4 regions of the Dickeya aquatica genome follow, and region 4 is predicted to be linked to each of the others. Evidence: predicted binding sites of a transcription regulator. Region 4 holds the regulator's gene; each other region holds the start of a gene.

Region 1 (4,287 bases), 430 kb from region 4:
TTCAGAACATAAACGTTCACTTCCGGCGATCACGCTGGCTGCAATAGGGGTGGTATATGGTGATATTGGCACCAGCCCTCTTTATACGCTCAGAGAGTGTCTCTCCGGACAGTTTGGTTTTGGGGTTGAACCCGATTCGGTCTTTGGCTTTCTCTCCCTGATTTTCTGGCTGCTGATACTGGTGGTGTCATTAAAGTATCTCAGCTATGTCATGCGTGCCGATAATGCCGGTGAAGGTGGCATTCTGACATTGATGTCGCTGGCTGGTCGCAATACGTCGGATAAAATGACCGCTGCTGTGGTGATTATGGGGCTTATCGGCGGCAGCTTTTTTTATGGCGAAGTGGTGATTACTCCCGCCATTTCGGTAATGTCGGCCATCGAAGGGTTGGATATTGTCGCCCCGGCACTCGATACCTACATCGTGCCGATTTCCATCGTCGTGCTGACTTTGCTGTTTATGATTCAAAAGCACGGCACCGGCCGCGTCGGCAGCCTGTTTGCCCCTATTATGACCGTGTGGTTTTTAACGCTGGGAATACTGGGCGCGCGTAGCATCATTGCCAATCCTGAAGTGCTTCAGGCGCTGAACCCCAAGTGGGCTATTAATTTCTTTATTCAATACAAAACCGTGTCGTTTTTTGCCCTCGGCGCGGTGGTGCTGTCCATTACCGGGGTTGAGGCGTTATATGCCGATATGGGGCACTTTGGTAAGTTACCCATTCGTATTGCCTGGTTTTCTGCGGTGTTGCCGTCGCTGGTGCTTAACTATTTTGGCCAGGGCGCGTTACTGTTGAAAAATCCAGAAGCCATCAAGAACCCATTTTTCCTGCTTGCGCCGGATTGGGCTCTGATTCCGCTATTGGTGCTGGCGACGCTTGCGACCATTATCGCTTCTCAGGCGGTGATTTCTGGTGTCTTTTCCCTGACGCGCCAGGCGGTTCGGCTGGGGTATCTGCCACCGATGCGCATTGTCCACACCTCGGACATGGAGTCCGGCCAAATCTACATTCCGTTCATTAACTGGCTGTTGTATGTGGCGGTAGTGATTGTGATTGTCAGCTTTGAACACTCCAGCAATCTGGCGGCGGCCTACGGTATTGCAGTGACGGGCACCATGGTGCTGACCAGCATTCTGTCGTGCACGGTGGCGGTAAAAAACTGGAACTGGTATCGCTATTTGGTCTGGCTACTGCTGGCCGCCTTGCTGATTATCGATTTACCCATGTTCCTGGCGAATGTGGTGAAAATCATTTCCGGTGGTTGGCTGCCGCTGGCGCTGGGGCTGGTGATGTTTGTTATCATGACCACCTGGAAGAGTGAGCGTTTTCGCTTGCTGCGCCGTATCCATGAACATGGTAATTCTCTTGATGCCATGATTGTCTCGCTGGAGAAAAACCCGCCGGTGCGAGTTTCCGGCACTGCGGTGTATTTATCGCGGGCAACCCATGTTATTCCCTTTGCGCTGTTGCATAACCTCAAGCACAACAAAGTGCTGCATGAACGGGTGGTGCTGCTGACCATGAGAACGGAAGACGCACCTTACGTACATAACGCGCGTCGGGTATCGGTCGAGCAACTCTCCCCCACTTTCTGGCGTGTGGTCGCAAGCTACGGCTGGCGTGAAACGCCCAACGTGGAAGAGGTGTTTCATCGCTGCTGGCAGGATGGTTTGACCTGCCAGATGATGGAAACCACCTTTTTCTTGTCAAACGAGTCGCTGATGATGGGTAAACGCGCCTGGTATCTGCGCATTCGCGGCAAGCTGTTCATGATGCTTAGTCGTAATGCCCTGCGTGCGGCCGACCAGTTTGAAATTCCCCCCAATCGCCTGATTGAATTAGGTATTCAGGTAGAAATTTGACTATCAGCCCGACCCTGAGATGACAAGGCTCCCGTTCACGGGAGCTTTTTTTTCGCTATGCAGAACGCGCCGGGTATCGCGCCCCCTTTTAGTTGCTTTTTGTCGTTTCTGTTACGCCAACGAAACGTTTCGATAACGATCACATTTTTATCAGATAGTGATTGCCTTCTGGGCGTCTTTTTCTACACTTACCGTACAAGCGAAACGTTTCGCTAGCAGGGTAAATAAAAATGAAAAAAGGTGCGTTACTGAATTCTGATATTTCATCCGTGATTTCCCGGTTAGGGCATACCGATCAACTCGTGATCGCCGATGCCGGCCTGCCAATTCCGGATACCACGACCCGTATCGATCTGGCATTAACCCATAATGTGCCTGGCTTTTTGCAGGTATTGAATGTGGTGACAGCGGAGATGCAGGTCGAAGCCGCCATTCTGGCGCAGGAAATCATCGAGAAGAATCCGCAACTCCATGACGCATTATTGAAGCAATTAGCACAACTCGAACAACACCAGGGAAACACCATTTCACTGCATTACGTCAGTCATGAAGCGTTTAAACAACAAAGTGGTAAAAGCCGCGCCATTATTCGCAGCGGAGAGTGTTCTCCCTATGCGAATGTGATTCTTTGCGCTGGCGTAACCTTCTGAGGTAGCGATGCAACCTTTACTGCAATTGCAAGGCATCACCAAAACCTTTCCCGGCGTAAAAGCGTTATCCGGTGCAGCCCTGAACGTTTATCCGGGTAAGGTGATGGCGTTAGTGGGGGAAAACGGTGCCGGTAAATCCACCATGATGAAAGTGCTGACCGGTATCTATCGAAAAGACGCCGGCAGTATTCATTTTCTCGGTAACGAAGTGGATTTCAGCGGCCCGAAAGCGTCGCAGGAAGCGGGTATCGGTATCATCCATCAGGAACTGAACCTGATCCCTCAACTGACGATTGCGGAAAACATCTTCCTTGGGCGTGAGTTTACCAACCGTCTGGGGCGTATAGACTGGAAGCGGATGTACGCGCAAGCCGACATCCTGCTCAAACGACTTAACCTGCGTTATGACAGCCGCCTTCTGGTGGGGGAATTATCGATAGGCGATCAGCAAATGGTTGAAATTGCCAAAGTGCTGAGTTTTGAGTCTCAGGTCATCATTATGGATGAACCGACAGACGCGCTGACCGATACCGAAACCGCCTCGCTGTTTAGTGTTATCAAGGAATTGCAGTCTCAGGGGTGCGGCATTGTGTATATCTCCCACCGCCTGAAAGAGATCTTTGAAATTTGTGATGATGTTACGGTATTTCGTGACGGCCAGTTTATTGGCGAACGCCCGGTCAGCGCGTTACAGGAAGATTCACTGATTGAAATGATGGTGGGGCGCAAACTGGAAGATCAGTACCCACGATTAAATCAGGCTCCCGGCGATGAGCGTTTGCGCGTTGAGGCACTTAGCGGCCCAGGGGTGAATAACATCAGCTTTACGCTACGCAAAGGTGAGATTCTGGGGGTGGCAGGGCTGATGGGCGCAGGCCGTACCGAGCTGATGAAAGTATTATATGGCGCACTTCCCCGCACCCAGGGCAGTGTCTGGCTGGATGGTAAAGCGGTGATAACCCGTACCCCGCAAGATGGGCTGGCTAACGGTATCGTCTATATTTCCGAAGACCGTAAACGAGATGGTCTGGTGCTGGGCATGTCGGTGAAGGAAAACATGTCGCTGACGGCATTGCGCTATTTCAGCAATGGTATTGGCTCGCTGCGCCATGCTGATGAACAGCAAGCGGTGGACGACTTTATCCGCATGTTCAATATCCGTACCCCCTCTATGCTGCAACCTATCGGGTTGTTGTCCGGTGGTAACCAGCAGAAGGTGGCTATAGCCCGGGGGTTAATGACGCGTCCGAAAGTGTTGATTCTGGACGAGCCGACCCGTGGCGTCGATGTCGGGGCGAAAAAAGAGATCTATCAGTTAATCAACCAGTTCAAACAAGAAGGGTTGAGCATCATTCTGGTGTCATCGGAAATGCCCGAAGTGTTGGGGATGAGCGATCGTGTGATTGTGATGCACGAAGGGCACCTGAGCGGTGATTTCCCGATTGAACAGGCAACACAGGAAACGCTGATGGCGGCGGCCGTTGGTAAGCAATACGGCGTAAAGCAGGAGTAAGTCAGACATGAGTTCTCAAATAATCACGGCAAGGCGCTGGTTCAGCAAAGAGTGGCTGATGGAGCAAAAATCATTGATAGCCCTGCTGATTTTGATCGCTGTGGTGTCTTCAATGAGCCCCAATTTTTTCACCCTGAATAACCTGTTCAATATTCTGCAACAGACATCAGTGAACGCCATCATGGCGGTAGGGATGACATTAGTCATTCTCACCTCTGGGATTGATCTATCGGTGGGATCGTTGCTGGCGCTGACGGGGG
Region 2 (4,287 bases), 420 kb from region 4:
CAGCCGCCATTTCGTACTGGTGGATGCCGGTTTTAACGATCTGATGCGCCCGGCAATGTACGGCAGTTATCACCACATTACGCTGCTGGCCGGTGACGGGCGCGATTTGGCGGGCGTTGCCGCGCGAGAAACGGTGGTGGCCGGGCCACTGTGTGAATCCGGTGATGTGTTTACCCAGCAGGCCGGTGGTGGTGTGGAAACGATCGCGCTGCCACCTGCACAGGTCGGCGACTATTTAGTGTTTCATGATACCGGTGCTTACGGTGCATCGATGTCATCGAACTACAACAGCCGCCCGCTGATTGCCGAAGTGCTGTTTGAGCAAGGCCAGCCTAGGTTGATTCGCCGCCGCCAGACGCTGGACGAGTTGCTGGCGCTGGAGCGCGTCTAAGCGCGATGCCGGTACGTTGGCATGCTGAACGTTGACATGCCGTACGTTAGCATAGCGTTACGCGGCGACTTAGCGGGCATAAGGCCCTTTGCTCACCGATTCACGCAGTCTTAATGTGCCGGTAAAGGGGGCTATCGCGCTGACGGTTTCCCCTTGTGATAATTTCAGCGCCTGCGATATCGCGGCGCTGATCATCTCTTCAATCGGCAAATGTACGGTTGACAACGCCGGGCTAAGGTAGGCGGCGCTGGGAATATCATCAAAGCCGAACAGCGACACTTCGTGTGGCAAACGTTTGCCTGCCTCTGATAATGCTTTCATCGCACCGATGCACATATCGTCATTGCTGCAAAACAACGCGCTAAACCCAACGTCGTGTGCCAGCAGTTCCCTTACCGCCTGATAACCGCCTGGCACCAGATTATCGCCATGGATGACCCGCAACGGCTCATAGGCGATGCGGTGGTGAGCCAGCGCCTGACGATAACCCGCCAGCCGGGCACGGGCCGTTGGGGTATTGATAGGGCCGGTCACGCAGGCAATTTCCCGGTGCCCTTGCTGCACCAGATAATCCACCAACTGGAACACGGCCTGCTGTTGCTCGAACCAGACGCAGCGCTCCGGGGCCAGCGGTAAATGTCGGTTGATAACCACTATCGGAACACTGGCGTGCTCCAGCAGCGCCATCAGCGCGGTATCGGACATGTGACGGGTATACAGCACAATCGCATCACAGCGCCTGTCGGCCAGTAATTGCACCGCCTGTTGCTCGTCTTCCGGCGTATCGTGGCCGTCGGTGACGATCAGGTGTTTACCGCTGGTTTCGGTGCGTTCTGCGGCGCGGCGCAACAGGCGGCCAAAATAAGGGCCGTCGAAATTGGAGACCACTAACCCAAGGCTGCTGGAACTGCGCTGCGCCAGCGAACGCGCCAGAAAGTTGGGGCGATAGCCCAGCTCTTCCATGGCGTTGAACACGGCGTCGCGCGTGCTTTGCTTCACCTGACCTGTACCGTTGAGTACCCGTGATACCGTGGCTTTGGATACACCGGCGTGTTTAGCCACATCCAGCATCGTTATCATCGTTTTTCTTCCCTGTATTGCCGAATATTACCGACGTTGCTGACAGCATGGTTGCGTGTGTTGGCCACATACTAGCACACTGGAACGACGTCAGTAGGTGAAGTGCGGCATGTTGTGCGCCCGCAACCATCAGGCGTGGGGACGACCAAACAGTTCTTTGCGCAGTTGTACCATTTCGTCAGCCAGATCCCGGCATAGCATGGCGGTCATCAGGTGATCCTGCGCGTGTACCATGATCAGATTAACCGGCACTTTGCCTTCGCCTTCGTCCAGCCCGATCAGCCGCGTCTGGAGCTGGTGGGCCGCTTTGGCCGCCGCCTGCGAGGCCAGAAGTTGCGCATCTGCCGCCACCCAGTCCTGCGCGCGGGCGGCCTGAATCGCCATCATGGCGCAAGATCGCGCCTCGCCCGCGTTGATCAGCAGTTCCATCACCGTCTGTTCCATATCCCATTCCATCGTAATGCCCTCTTGGTATGCCAAAATTGGTGTTTTTTATGTTATTGGAATTCCAATGGTGGCTTGTGAGAACAATGTCACAGAAAAATTATTCGTTTGTTTTATTTTTGGTATGCCAAACGCGAAAGCGCTGAACCTGCCGTCCATTCTCTTGCGCGCGTAACGGCCACTACGGGGGCGATAGCCTCTGATAACAACAACCCCTGAAGTTCAGGTAAATCAAAGAGGTGGAGTTATGTCATTCAAGGATAGGGCCATCGATTCACTCGGATCGTTCGCCAACCAGTTCAACAGCCTGAGATACATCATGGCTATCAAAGCCTCGTTCATCACGCTGATGCCGGTGATCATCGTGGGCGCGTTCTCTGTGTTGATCTCCAACATGGTGCTGGACCCGAAGAACGGGCTGGCGAGTTTCGCTCTGTTTTCATTTCTGGCACCGCTCAAACCGATCATGAGCGGCATTAACTACGCCACGCTCAATTTCCTCACCATTGGTGCGGTGTTCCTGATAGGCATCGAGCTTGGAAAGATCAACGGCTCTCGTAGCCTGTTCCCCGGCTTGCTGGCGGTGATCTGCTTTATTTCTATTACCCCGACCACCATTGATATGGTGATCAACGGTCAGACGCTGCCGGTGAAAGACGTGCTGGCGCGCCAGTTCTCCGACACCAAGAGCCTGTTTCTCGGCATGTTTATCGCCATTGCGTCGGTGGAAATCTACTCGAAGCTGGAATCGGTAAACCGGCTGCGCATCAAGATGCCGGACAGCGTGCCGCCGAATGTGTCCGCGTCGTTCTCGGCGTTGATCCCGGCGATCATCACCGTGACGCTGGTGGCGACCTTCGGCTTTACCTTCCAGAAAGTGACCGGCATGTACCTGTATGACGCTATCTATAAGGTGGTGCAACAGCCGCTGGAGTCGGTGGTGCAGAGCCTGCCGGGGCTGTTGATCCTGATGTTTGTGGCACAGCTGTTTTGGGTTATCGGTATTCATGGCAACCAGATGATCAAACCGATCCGCGAGCCGCTGCTGTTGGGGGCGATTACGGTGAACATGACCGCGTTTGAGCAAGGGCATGAGGTGCCGAACATCATCACCATGCCGTTTTGGGACGTGTACATGAGCATCGGCGGCTCCGGGCTGACCATCGGGTTGTTGCTGGCGGTGATGATCGCCTCTAAACGCCGTGAAATGAAAGAGATAGCCAAGATCTCTTTCGGCCCCGGAATGTTCAACATCAATGAACCGGTGATTTTCGGGATGCCCATCATGCTCAACCCGATTCTGGCTATCCCGTTCATCATCACGCCGCTGGTCACCGGCACCATCGGTTACTTCGCCACCAGCATGGGCTTTGCCGGTAAAGCGGTGGTGATGGTGCCCTGGACTACGCCGCCATTGATTAACGCCTGGTTGTCTACTGCCGGTTCGATGGGGGCAGTGGTGACACAGGTGGTGTGCATCATCGTCGCCACCCTGATTTACCTGCCGTTCGTCAAGGTAGCGTCTCGTCGTGCTGAGCAGGCACAGCGTGAGGCGGAGTCAGAGGCCGCGGCACAGGCCAATGCATTGAAATAATGAATGTATGGCAATACTGAATCTAAGGGAGAACGGTAATGAGCAAGGTATCAATGGCCCTGCCTGAAGGTTTTATTCTGGGGGCGGCGGCGTCCGCCTGGCAGACCGAGGGGTGGTCAGGCAAGAAAAGCGGGCAGGATTCCTATCTGGATCTGTGGTACAAGCGCGATCGTCAGGTGTGGCACAACGGCTACGGCCCGGCGGTCGCCACCGATTTCTACAACCGCTACCGCGAAGACGTGGCGCTGATGAAGCAGGCTGGGCTGACGCATTTTCGTACCTCGATTAACTGGTCACGCTTCATGCTGGACTATGAAAACGGCGTGGTGGATGAAGAGTACGCCGCCTACATCGATAACCTGATCGATGAAATGCAGCGTGAAGGCATCGAACCCATGCTGTGCCTGGAACACTATGAGCTCCCGGCGGTGCTGTTCGAGAAATATCAGGGCTGGTCATCAAAGCTGGTGGTGGAGTGGTTCGTGCAGTATGCCGACGCCGTATTCGCCCGCTACGCTGGCAAAGTCAAACGCTGGTTCACCTTTAACGAGCCGATTGTGGTGCAGACCCGCGTCTATCTGGACGCGGTGCGCTACCCTTACCAGCAGGACACCGGCGTCTGGATGCAGTGGAACCACCACAAGAATCTGGCAACCGCCAAAGTGGTGCAGCTGTTCCGCGATAACGGTTACCACCGGCAGGGCGGCAGCATCGGGGTGATCCTCAACCCGGAAGTTACCTATCCGCGCTCCAGCGCGGCGCATGATGTGGCGGCGGC
Region 3 (4,287 bases), 300 kb from region 4:
ATGGTTTCACGGGTGGAGATTTCACCGATGTGTGCCACGACAGGCACTTTTCCGGCGGCTTCATCCACGCAGGTTTCGGTGACGGCAACTTTCTCGTCGGTGTGCAACACAAAGAATTCACCGTTGGTGCCGTTACAGAAAATGCCGTTGCCGTAACGCATCTGGCGTTGAACCTGCTGGCGCAGGGCGGTGGGGCTAAATTCCCCCTGATGGTCAAAGGGCGTGACGATCGCTGTCAGAACGCCTTTAATGGGTTTACTCATTGTTATGCCTCGTTATTCATCAACCGTTATGTATCAACTGTTATGTATCAAAATCGTTGTTTGCGAACCTGCTGACGTTGGCGTGCTACAGGATTAAAACAGCGTTGAATAGATGGCGTGCACATCGTCAGCCAGCACCGCTGTCGGGACATTTTTCATCAGTCGCTGCACTTGCAAGGCGGAATCCACCAGATAGGGCAAGTCATCCCGGCTGATGCCTAACTGTTGCAGCGATGAGGGGAGGTTCAGCCGCTTCACCAGGGCACTGAAGTAATCGACCAGTGCCTCGGCTTTCTGTTCCTGGGTGAGCGTGGCATCGGCATTCGGCAGCAGGTCGTAGGCTTGTGCGAATTTTTCCGCTGCCGCATGTTGCACAAAGCGCATGCAAGGAGCCAATAAAATGGCGTTCGCCACCCCGTGTGGAATGTGGTATTTGCCGCCTAACGGGTAAGACATGGCATGAACCAGATGAGTACCGGCATGAGCGATGGCGGCCCCGCCATAATAGGACGCCCACAGCATGTTCAGGCGCGCTTCCAGGTTTTCCGGCTCACTGACGGCGGTTTCAATACTGGCGAACAGCTTTTTCATGCCCATCAGCGCATAGTTGTCGGCTACCGGGTTGGCAATGGTAGCGGTAAAACATTCAATCAGATGGCAGAGCGCATCAATGCCGGTAGAGGCCGCAATGTGTGCCGGCATACTGGTGGTCAGCTCCGGTATCAGCGCGACGTAATCAGGCAGCATCACCGGGGTAATAATGCCCACTTTGGTTTCTTTCTCCGGGATCGCCAGAATCGCATTTGGCGTGGCCTCAGAACCGGTGCCCGCGGTGGTCGGGATCAACAGCGATGTTACCCGGCGCGTGGGTTTGCGGCCTTCCAGCAGGCTCTCAAGCGTAATGCCCTCTTCCCCGGCACACAGCACGGACAGCAGTTTGGCCACATCCAGCACACTACCGCCACCAACGCCCACCACCAGATCAGGCCGTGCCTCAGGCAGGTGTTGCAGCAGTGCTGCTACGTCATGCTGGCTTGGCTCTGCCGGTACGTTATCTATCACCGTCAGTTGCGGCACGCCGGTTTGCAGTTGTGTCATCAGTGCCTGTACGCCACTTAGCCCGATGATGTTCTTGTCAGTGACCAGTAACACCTGTTGCTTGCCGTGCAGCAGGTAGCTGAGATCCCCGAGTGCCTGATAACCGCTGATAAGAGTGCTGTTGATATTCATACGATGACCTTGTCTTGTCGCTTTTTCACTGTGATGTCAGTGGGATGTGAGTGATTTATTTCAATCACAACCTGGATTTTTGATGGAAATAAATCGGTTTCCTGCATTGTGTGGCTAATTTATAGGTGAAATTGGTTTTGAATAATTTGATATTGCTCACATATAATCAATCGTGATTCAATATAATCAATTTAAGGTTATCGAACGGATGGAGAGCGAGTATGCCTGAGCGGCGTGAACTCACCCAGGTCTTCGTGGTGGCAGATGATTTTACCGGTGCCAATGACGCCGGTGTCGGGCTGGCACTTAAAGGGGCGCGTGTCAGTGTGCTGTTTGATGCAGTGCAATGGCGTAGCGCACCACCGTGTGACGCGTGGGTCGTCAATACCGACAGCCGTGCGCTGCCTGCGCCGATTGCCGCAGAACGCACGGCTCAGGCGGTGGCGGCTTTTCGGCTGCAGGGCGCAGAGGGCTGGATAGTAAAAAAAGTTGATTCCACCTTACGCGGCAACCTGGGGGCAGAAATTGAAGCCGCACTGAATGCGGCTGATTTGTCGCTGGCGCTGATTGCACCTGCGGCACCCGCGCTTGGCCGCATCACCCGCGACGGCCAGGTATGGGTGAATGGCACGTTAGTGACGGACAGCGAGTTCGCCAGCGACCCGAAAACACCAGTGCGCTCGGCCTCGGTGAGCGTCTGTCTGGCGGCGCAAACGGTATTGCCACAGGCAAGCCTGTCGCTGGCGCAGATCCGTCACGGTGACTTGAGTGCAACGCTGCAACAGTTGGCGACACAGGGAACCCGGTTGGTGATTCTGGATGCAGAACACCCCGAAGACCTTGACCGGATTGTCAGCGCGGCGGCCCAACTGGCAGAAAAGCCGTTGCTGGTTGGTTCCGCCGGGTTGAGTGATGCCCTGGCGCGGCACCTGACATTGTCGGCTCCCTGCCGTGCGTTGCTGGCGGTGGTCGGCTCAATGAGCGAAATCGCTCAGTTACAGATTCATGCAGCCAGCCAGCGGGCTGATGTCACCGTGCTGGCGGTGGATATCGACGCTTTACTGGCCGGTGACGGGGCGCTGGCTCAGACCGCAGCGCAGGCAGCGGCGTTACTGGCTCGCGGTCAGCACTGCATTGTGCGTACCTGCCATGACGACAATCAGCGTTTTGAGATAGCGCGCTTGTGCCAGCGCTACGCCATGAGCCGACAGCAATTGGGGGAAACCATCAGTCAGCGGCTCGGTGAGCTGACACGACAGACAGTGCAGCAGCAACGACCAGGTGGGCTCTATTTATCGGGTGGGGATATTGCGATAGCGGCGGCCAGTACGCTGCAAGCCAGTGGATTTCGCATTCTGGGGCAGATTGCCGGTTGTGTTCCCTGGGGGCACCTGCAAGACAGCCTGGTGGGAGATATCCCTGTGATGACGAAAGCGGGCGGGTTTGGCGATGACGCCACCCTGCTACATGTTTTGCGTTTTATTGAGGAGAGTGCGTGTGAGTAAAATAATTGCGGTAACGATGGGCGACCCGGCAGGTATTGGCCCGGAAATCATCATTAAGTCGCTGGCTGAAGGCGAATTGTCTGGTGCACCGGTGGTGGTGGTGGGGTGTATACAAACGCTGCGCCGTATTCTGGCACTGGGGATTGTGCCGCAGGTGGAGCTCAATGAAATCGCGCGTCCTGCCGACGCCCGTTTCGCTCCCGGCGTTGTCAATGTTATCAATGAGCCGCTGGCCGAGCCTGAGAGCCTCAGGCAAGGTGTGGTGCAGGCGCAGGCCGGTGATTTGGCCTACCGTTGTATCAAACGTGCAACCGCGCTGGCGATGGCCGGCGAAGTGCATGCTATCGCTACCGCACCACTTAACAAAGAAGCGTTGCACTCAGCCGGGCATCTCTATCCGGGGCATACCGAGCTGCTGGCCAAGCTGACCAACAGCCGCGACTACGCCATGGTGCTCTATACCGATAAGCTGAAAGTGATTCATGTCACCACCCATATTGCCTTGCGCAAATTTCTGGATACGCTCAACCGCGACCGTGTGGAAACCGTGATTGCGATGGCCGATACCTTCCTTAAGCGTGTGGGCTATCAGGCACCGCGTATCGCCGTGGCCGGGGTCAACCCGCATGCCGGTGAGAACGGTCTGTTTGGTGATGAAGAGATTAACATTGTCGGCCCGTCTGTCGAGGCGATGAAAGCCAAAGGCATTGACGCTTACGGCCCGTGCCCGCCGGATACGGTCTACCTACAGGCCTATGAAGGGCAATATGACATGGTGGTGGCGATGTATCACGATCAAGGGCATATTCCGCTCAAACTGCTGGGCTTTTATGATGGCGTGAATATCACCGCCGGGCTGCCGTTTATTCGCACCTCGGCCGATCACGGCACCGCATTTGATATCGCCTGGACAGGGAAAGCGAAGCCTGAGAGCATGGCCGTTTCGATTAAACTGGCGATGCAATTGGCCTGATTGGTTTGATAACGTTGGCCTGATAGCCCTGCGCGTTTGCACGCCAGAGGACGTGTTCGGTGAGTGAGCGGGCCTGCTTTTTGCCTGATTGTCTTTTTGTGAAGGGAAAAGGAGCAGGCCTGACGCGCTGATGGCATAATACGATATTGTGCCATCAGCGATTGGTGCAGGTGGTAATCAGGCAGTAATACCGTGATAAAGCAGCAACGCTGTTGAATAGGGTGTGGGGCATAGATTGACTGATACATTGCGTGTAACCGGAGAGCGAGTGAGAGGGCAAAGCCGGCTTGATCAAATTCTGGATTATCTGAAAAGT
Region 4 (4,287 bases):
AGTTTTAATGGCTGGATGGGGATGGCGGACTGGGCGCTGGTGTTCCCGGCCATCATGCAGGGGCTGTCGTTCTCTTCGCTGTTCTTTGTGTTACTGCTGGCCGGTGCACTGGTCTACATGTACTTCGCGTCCCGCACGCTGCGTGCAGAGGAAGATTCGGCGCAACCGCTAGTCAGTGAGGCGGCCGCGGGCAATGTGCGCAGCAGCGATGCCGATGCCCAGCCGGTGAGCGCTGCGAACGCTCGGGTGGTGCGTATTCTGGCGGTGTGCGGCAACGGCCAGGGGTCTTCGATGATGATGAAAATGAAGATAGGCAAGTTCCTTGAACAACGGGGAGTGCCGCACATCATGGATTCCTGCGCTGTGGCAGATTACAAGACCAAACTCCCGACCACCGACATCATCGTTTCCTCGAAACATCTGGCGGGTGAAATGAGCCCCGGTGACGGCAAGTTTGTGTTGGGTGTGCAAAACATGCTCAACCCGAACTCTTTCGGTGACGAGCTGCTGGGCCTTATCAATAAAAACTTTGCCGGTTAATCACGCGTGCCTTCCTTGCAGGGTGAGGAAGGCCTAAGGAGAAGAGCATGAAATTCAAACAATCGTTAATCGACAATCACTCCGTATTGCTCAACGCCACCGCCGCTGACTGGCGTGATGCCATCAAACTGGGTACGGACATGCTGATTGCGTCCGGTGCCGTCGAGCCGCGCTATCACGAAGCGATTATCAGCAGCATCGAGAAAATGGGGCCGTATATCGTGATTGCGCCGCAATTCGCCATGCCGCACGCCCGGCCGGAAAACGGCGTGAACCGCACCGCCTTTGCGCTGGTGACGCTGACCACGCCGGTGAAGTTTGATGGCGAAGATGAACCGGTGGATGTGCTGGTGACGCTGGCGGGCAGCACCTCGGATGAGCACATGGAAGGGCTGATGGAAGTGACCCAGGTGCTGGAAGACGAGAACAGCGATACCGGAATTAACCTCGATAAACTGCGGGTGTGCACCAGCCGTGAAGAGGTATTCAGTGTGATTGATAAGGCGCTGGCACAGCCTGCCTGAGCCGCAATAAGGCGCTCCGTGCAGGGGCGCAGGAGAGAATGATGATGTACCCGCAATTGAAGGCTATCGTACTGGAAGCCAACCTGTTGCTTCCCCGTCACGGCCTGGTGACGTTGACCTGGGGCAATGTCTCCCAAATTGACCGCGCTCAGGGCGTTATTGCCATTAAACCGTCGGGCGTTTCCTATGAGCAGATGACCCTCGACGATATCGTGGTAGTGGACATGGACGGGCGTGTGGTGGAAGGGCACCTTAACCCTTCCAGCGACACGGCTACCCATCTGGCGCTCTATCAGGCGTTTAGCGGTATCGGCGGTATTGTGCATACCCATTCACGCCACGGCACTATCTGGGCGCAGGCGGGGCTGGATATTCCCGCGCTCGGTACGACCCATGCCGACTATTTCTACGGCGATATTCCCTGCACCCGCGCGTTGAGCGAGCAGGAAATCGCCCGTGAGTATGAAAAAAATACCGGTGCGGTGATCGTGGAGGAGTTTCAGCGCCGGGATCTCGATCCGCTGGCCGTACCGGGTGTGGTGATCACCGGCCATGCGCCCTTCTGCTGGGGGAAAAACGCGCTGGATGCGGTACACAATGCGCTGGTGCTCGAAGAGGTGGCGGCGATGGCGCTGTCAACCCGCCTGCTCAACCCGGCGATTCATATCGATCAGGCGCTTTCTGATAAACACTATTTCAGAAAACACGGCGCGAATGCCTACTACGGCCAGCGTTAAGCCACCGCGCCTGAATAACGTCACTGTTTGAAATAGCGACTTGAAATGAATAGTGGCATCACGCCACGGGCAGCGCTCGCCCGCACGTCGCTGTTTCCGGTATTTTCACTTTTGGAAAGGAAATAACATCATGACTAAACCTATGCTGCAAATTGCCCTGGATTCGACAGACCTGGCCACAGCGGTTGAGATTGCTGAGCGTGTTGGCGGGTTCGTTGAGGTTATCGAGGTCGGTACCATTCTGGCCTTTGCTGAAGGCATGACGGCGGTGCGCACCCTGCGCGAGCGCCACCCTAAACACATTATTGTGTGTGACATGAAAACCACTGACGGCGGAGCCATTCTGGCGCGCATGGCGTTCTCTGCCGGGGCGAACTGGATAACCGTCTCGGCGGCAGCGCACGTTGCCACTATTGCCGCCTGCAAAAAAGTGGCCGATGAGTTTGGTGGCGAAATCCAGATTGAGCTGTACGGCAACTGGAGCCTTGATGATGCCCGGCAGTGGGTTGATATGGGCATTACCCAGGCGATTTATCACCGCTCGCGCGATGCGGAGCTTGCCGGAGTTAACTGGACGAGTGACGACCTCGGCCGGATGCGTGCGCTTTCTGAACTGGGGCTGGCGTTGTCGATTACCGGCGGCATTGTGCCGCAGGATATTCACCTGTTTGAAGGTATCAGCGCCAAGACCTTTATCGCCGGTCGTGCGCTGGCGTCTGAGCGTGGTAAGGCGACCGCTGAGGCACTGCGCACCGAGATCAATAAATACTGGTCGTAACGCGTCGCACGCGACACTCACCGATACGCAACGCAAAATAAGCAGGGCGGCCATTGGCCGCCCTTGCTGGTGATGGAGACACGTTGATGAAGGTATCAACGGGTACCGTAAACCACGATGGTTTTACCGTGGGCAGAGATGAGATCCTGGTCTTCCAGCATTTTCAGGATACGGCCGACAGTTTCACGGGAACAGCCGACAATCTGGCCTATCTCCTGACGGGTTATCTTGATTTGCATACCGTCCGGGTGGGTCATGGCATCCGGTTGTTTGGCCAGGTTCAGCAAGGTCTGTGCGATACGCCCTGTTACGTCCAAAAATGCCAAATTGCCGACCTTCTGCGAGGTCACTTGCAGGCGGCGGGCCATCTGTGAGGAGAGGCGCATCAGAATATCCGGGTTAACCTGGATAAGCTGACGGAATTTTTTATAGGAAATTTCAGCGACTTCGCAGGCAGTTTTTGCCCGAACCCACGCACTGCGCTCCTGCCCATCTTCAAACAAGCCAAGCTCGCCAATAAAATCGCCCTGATTCAGATAAGACAGAATCATTTCCTTGCCTTCTTCATCCTTAATCAGCACGGCAACCGAGCCTTTCACGATGTAGTAAAGCGTCTCTGCTTTTTCACCCTGATGGATCAGAGTGCTCTTCGATGGGTACTTGTGAATGTGACAATGAGAAAGGAACCATTCGAGAGTCGGGTCTGTTTGCGGTTTGCCGAGAACCATTCGCTGTTATCCTCTGTTGTAATTCACTGCGCAAATCACAGGGCTCAGAGTTCCCTGTACGGCGTGATAACATAGTTATAATTCAAATTCCGTCCTGGCGGAATGACGTCAGGGATGATACGGAGACGGTCTATCAATGACGCCGGTAAACTGGTGGCAGTCAGGCAGAGGCCCGACACACACGGGTTTACGTCCTCCGTTTGTAACACAGGTTGAGTGTAGTGTCTCGTGTTGTCTCGCTTCAGCATGATTAAGCTCTGATTATCAGGCTTTTTTGTTCATGAGCGGTGCAAAATTTCAAAAATAGTTGATTGAGGGCAAAATTATGCAGGCTCGGGTGAAATGGGTTGAAGGATTGACGTTTTTGGGTGAGTCCGCATCCGGTCATCAGGTGCTGATGGATGGCAACTCAGGCGACAAAGCGCCCAGCCCGATGGAGATGGTACTGATGGCCGCCGGAGGCTGTAGCGCCATTGATGTGGTGTCCATCCTGCAAAAAGGTCGCCATGATGTGGCCGACTGTGAAGTGCGTCTGAGCGCCGAGCGCCGTGAAGAGGCACCGCGCCTGTTCACCGCCATTAATTTGCACTTTATCGTGACCGGCAAAGCCTTATCGGAAAAAGCCGTGGAGCGGGCGGTTGCGCTCTCGGCAGAAAAATATTGCTCGGTGGCACTGATGCTGGAAAAAACGGTGACGGTGACTCACAGCCATGAAGTCATTGCGCGGGGTTAAGGCATTGACGCGCGGCGGCTTAACCACCGCCGCGAGACGTCACGCTATCCCGTTACCTTCAACAAGCCGCTGTACCAGCGGTGCCATAATCAGCTCCATTGCCAGCCCCATCTTGCCGCCCGGCACCACCAGGGTATTGATGTGCGAAATAAATGACCCCTGTAACATCGCCAGCAGATAGGGGTAATCCATATTGTTTAATCCCTGAAAGTGGATAACCACAAAGCTCTCATCCATTGAGGGAATG

Evidence for each region. The regulator CRP, encoded in region 4, controls carbon source genes, mostly activating them, when cyclic AMP is high. The targets are predictions, from matches to a motif close to ATGTGANNNNNNTCACAT.
Region 1: a site for CRP is predicted at 1,992-2,009, ahead of rbsD (D-ribose pyranase). Genes of this name have one in related genera too.
Region 2: a site for CRP is predicted at 1,993-2,010, ahead of DAQ1742_RS16520 (PTS sugar transporter subunit IIC). Genes of this name have one in related genera too.
Region 3: a site for CRP is predicted at 1,638-1,655, ahead of DAQ1742_RS17150 (iron-containing alcohol dehydrogenase). Genes of this name have one in related genera too.

Annotation. Positions count from the first base shown of each region.
Region 1 covers NZ_LT615367.1:4,402-8,688, forward strand. The annotation lists gene kup (low affinity potassium transporter Kup) at 1-1,864, shown strand, start outside; gene rbsD (D-ribose pyranase) at 2,095-2,514, shown strand; gene rbsA (ribose ABC transporter ATP-binding protein RbsA) at 2,522-4,027, shown strand; gene rbsC (ribose ABC transporter permease) at 4,035-4,287, shown strand, end outside.
Region 2 covers NZ_LT615367.1:3,650,284-3,654,570, reverse strand. The annotation lists gene lysA (diaminopimelate decarboxylase) at 1-391, shown strand, start outside; gene DAQ1742_RS16530 (LacI family DNA-binding transcriptional regulator) at 461-1,471, opposite strand; gene DAQ1742_RS16525 (PTS lactose/cellobiose transporter subunit IIA) at 1,601-1,927, opposite strand; gene DAQ1742_RS16520 (PTS sugar transporter subunit IIC) at 2,163-3,509, shown strand; gene DAQ1742_RS16515 (glycoside hydrolase family 1 protein) at 3,548-4,287, shown strand, end outside.
Region 3 covers NZ_LT615367.1:3,774,553-3,778,839, reverse strand. The annotation lists gene DAQ1742_RS17155 (dihydrodipicolinate synthase family protein) at 1-263, opposite strand, end outside; gene DAQ1742_RS17150 (iron-containing alcohol dehydrogenase) at 357-1,493, opposite strand; gene dtnK (D-threonate kinase) at 1,715-2,998, shown strand; gene DAQ1742_RS17140 (D-threonate 4-phosphate dehydrogenase) at 2,991-3,971, shown strand; gene DAQ1742_RS17135 (DeoR/GlpR family DNA-binding transcription regulator) at 4,195-4,287, shown strand, end outside.
Region 4 covers NZ_LT615367.1:4,073,255-4,077,541, reverse strand. The annotation lists gene DAQ1742_RS18535 (PTS ascorbate-specific subunit IIBC) at 1-540, shown strand, start outside; gene DAQ1742_RS18530 (PTS sugar transporter subunit IIA) at 588-1,064, shown strand; gene DAQ1742_RS18525 (L-ribulose-5-phosphate 4-epimerase) at 1,109-1,801, shown strand; gene DAQ1742_RS18520 (3-keto-L-gulonate-6-phosphate decarboxylase UlaD) at 1,932-2,579, shown strand; gene crp (cAMP-activated global transcriptional regulator CRP) at 2,675-3,307, opposite strand; gene DAQ1742_RS18510 (OsmC family protein) at 3,633-4,040, shown strand; gene DAQ1742_RS18505 (phosphoribulokinase) at 4,080-4,287, opposite strand, start outside.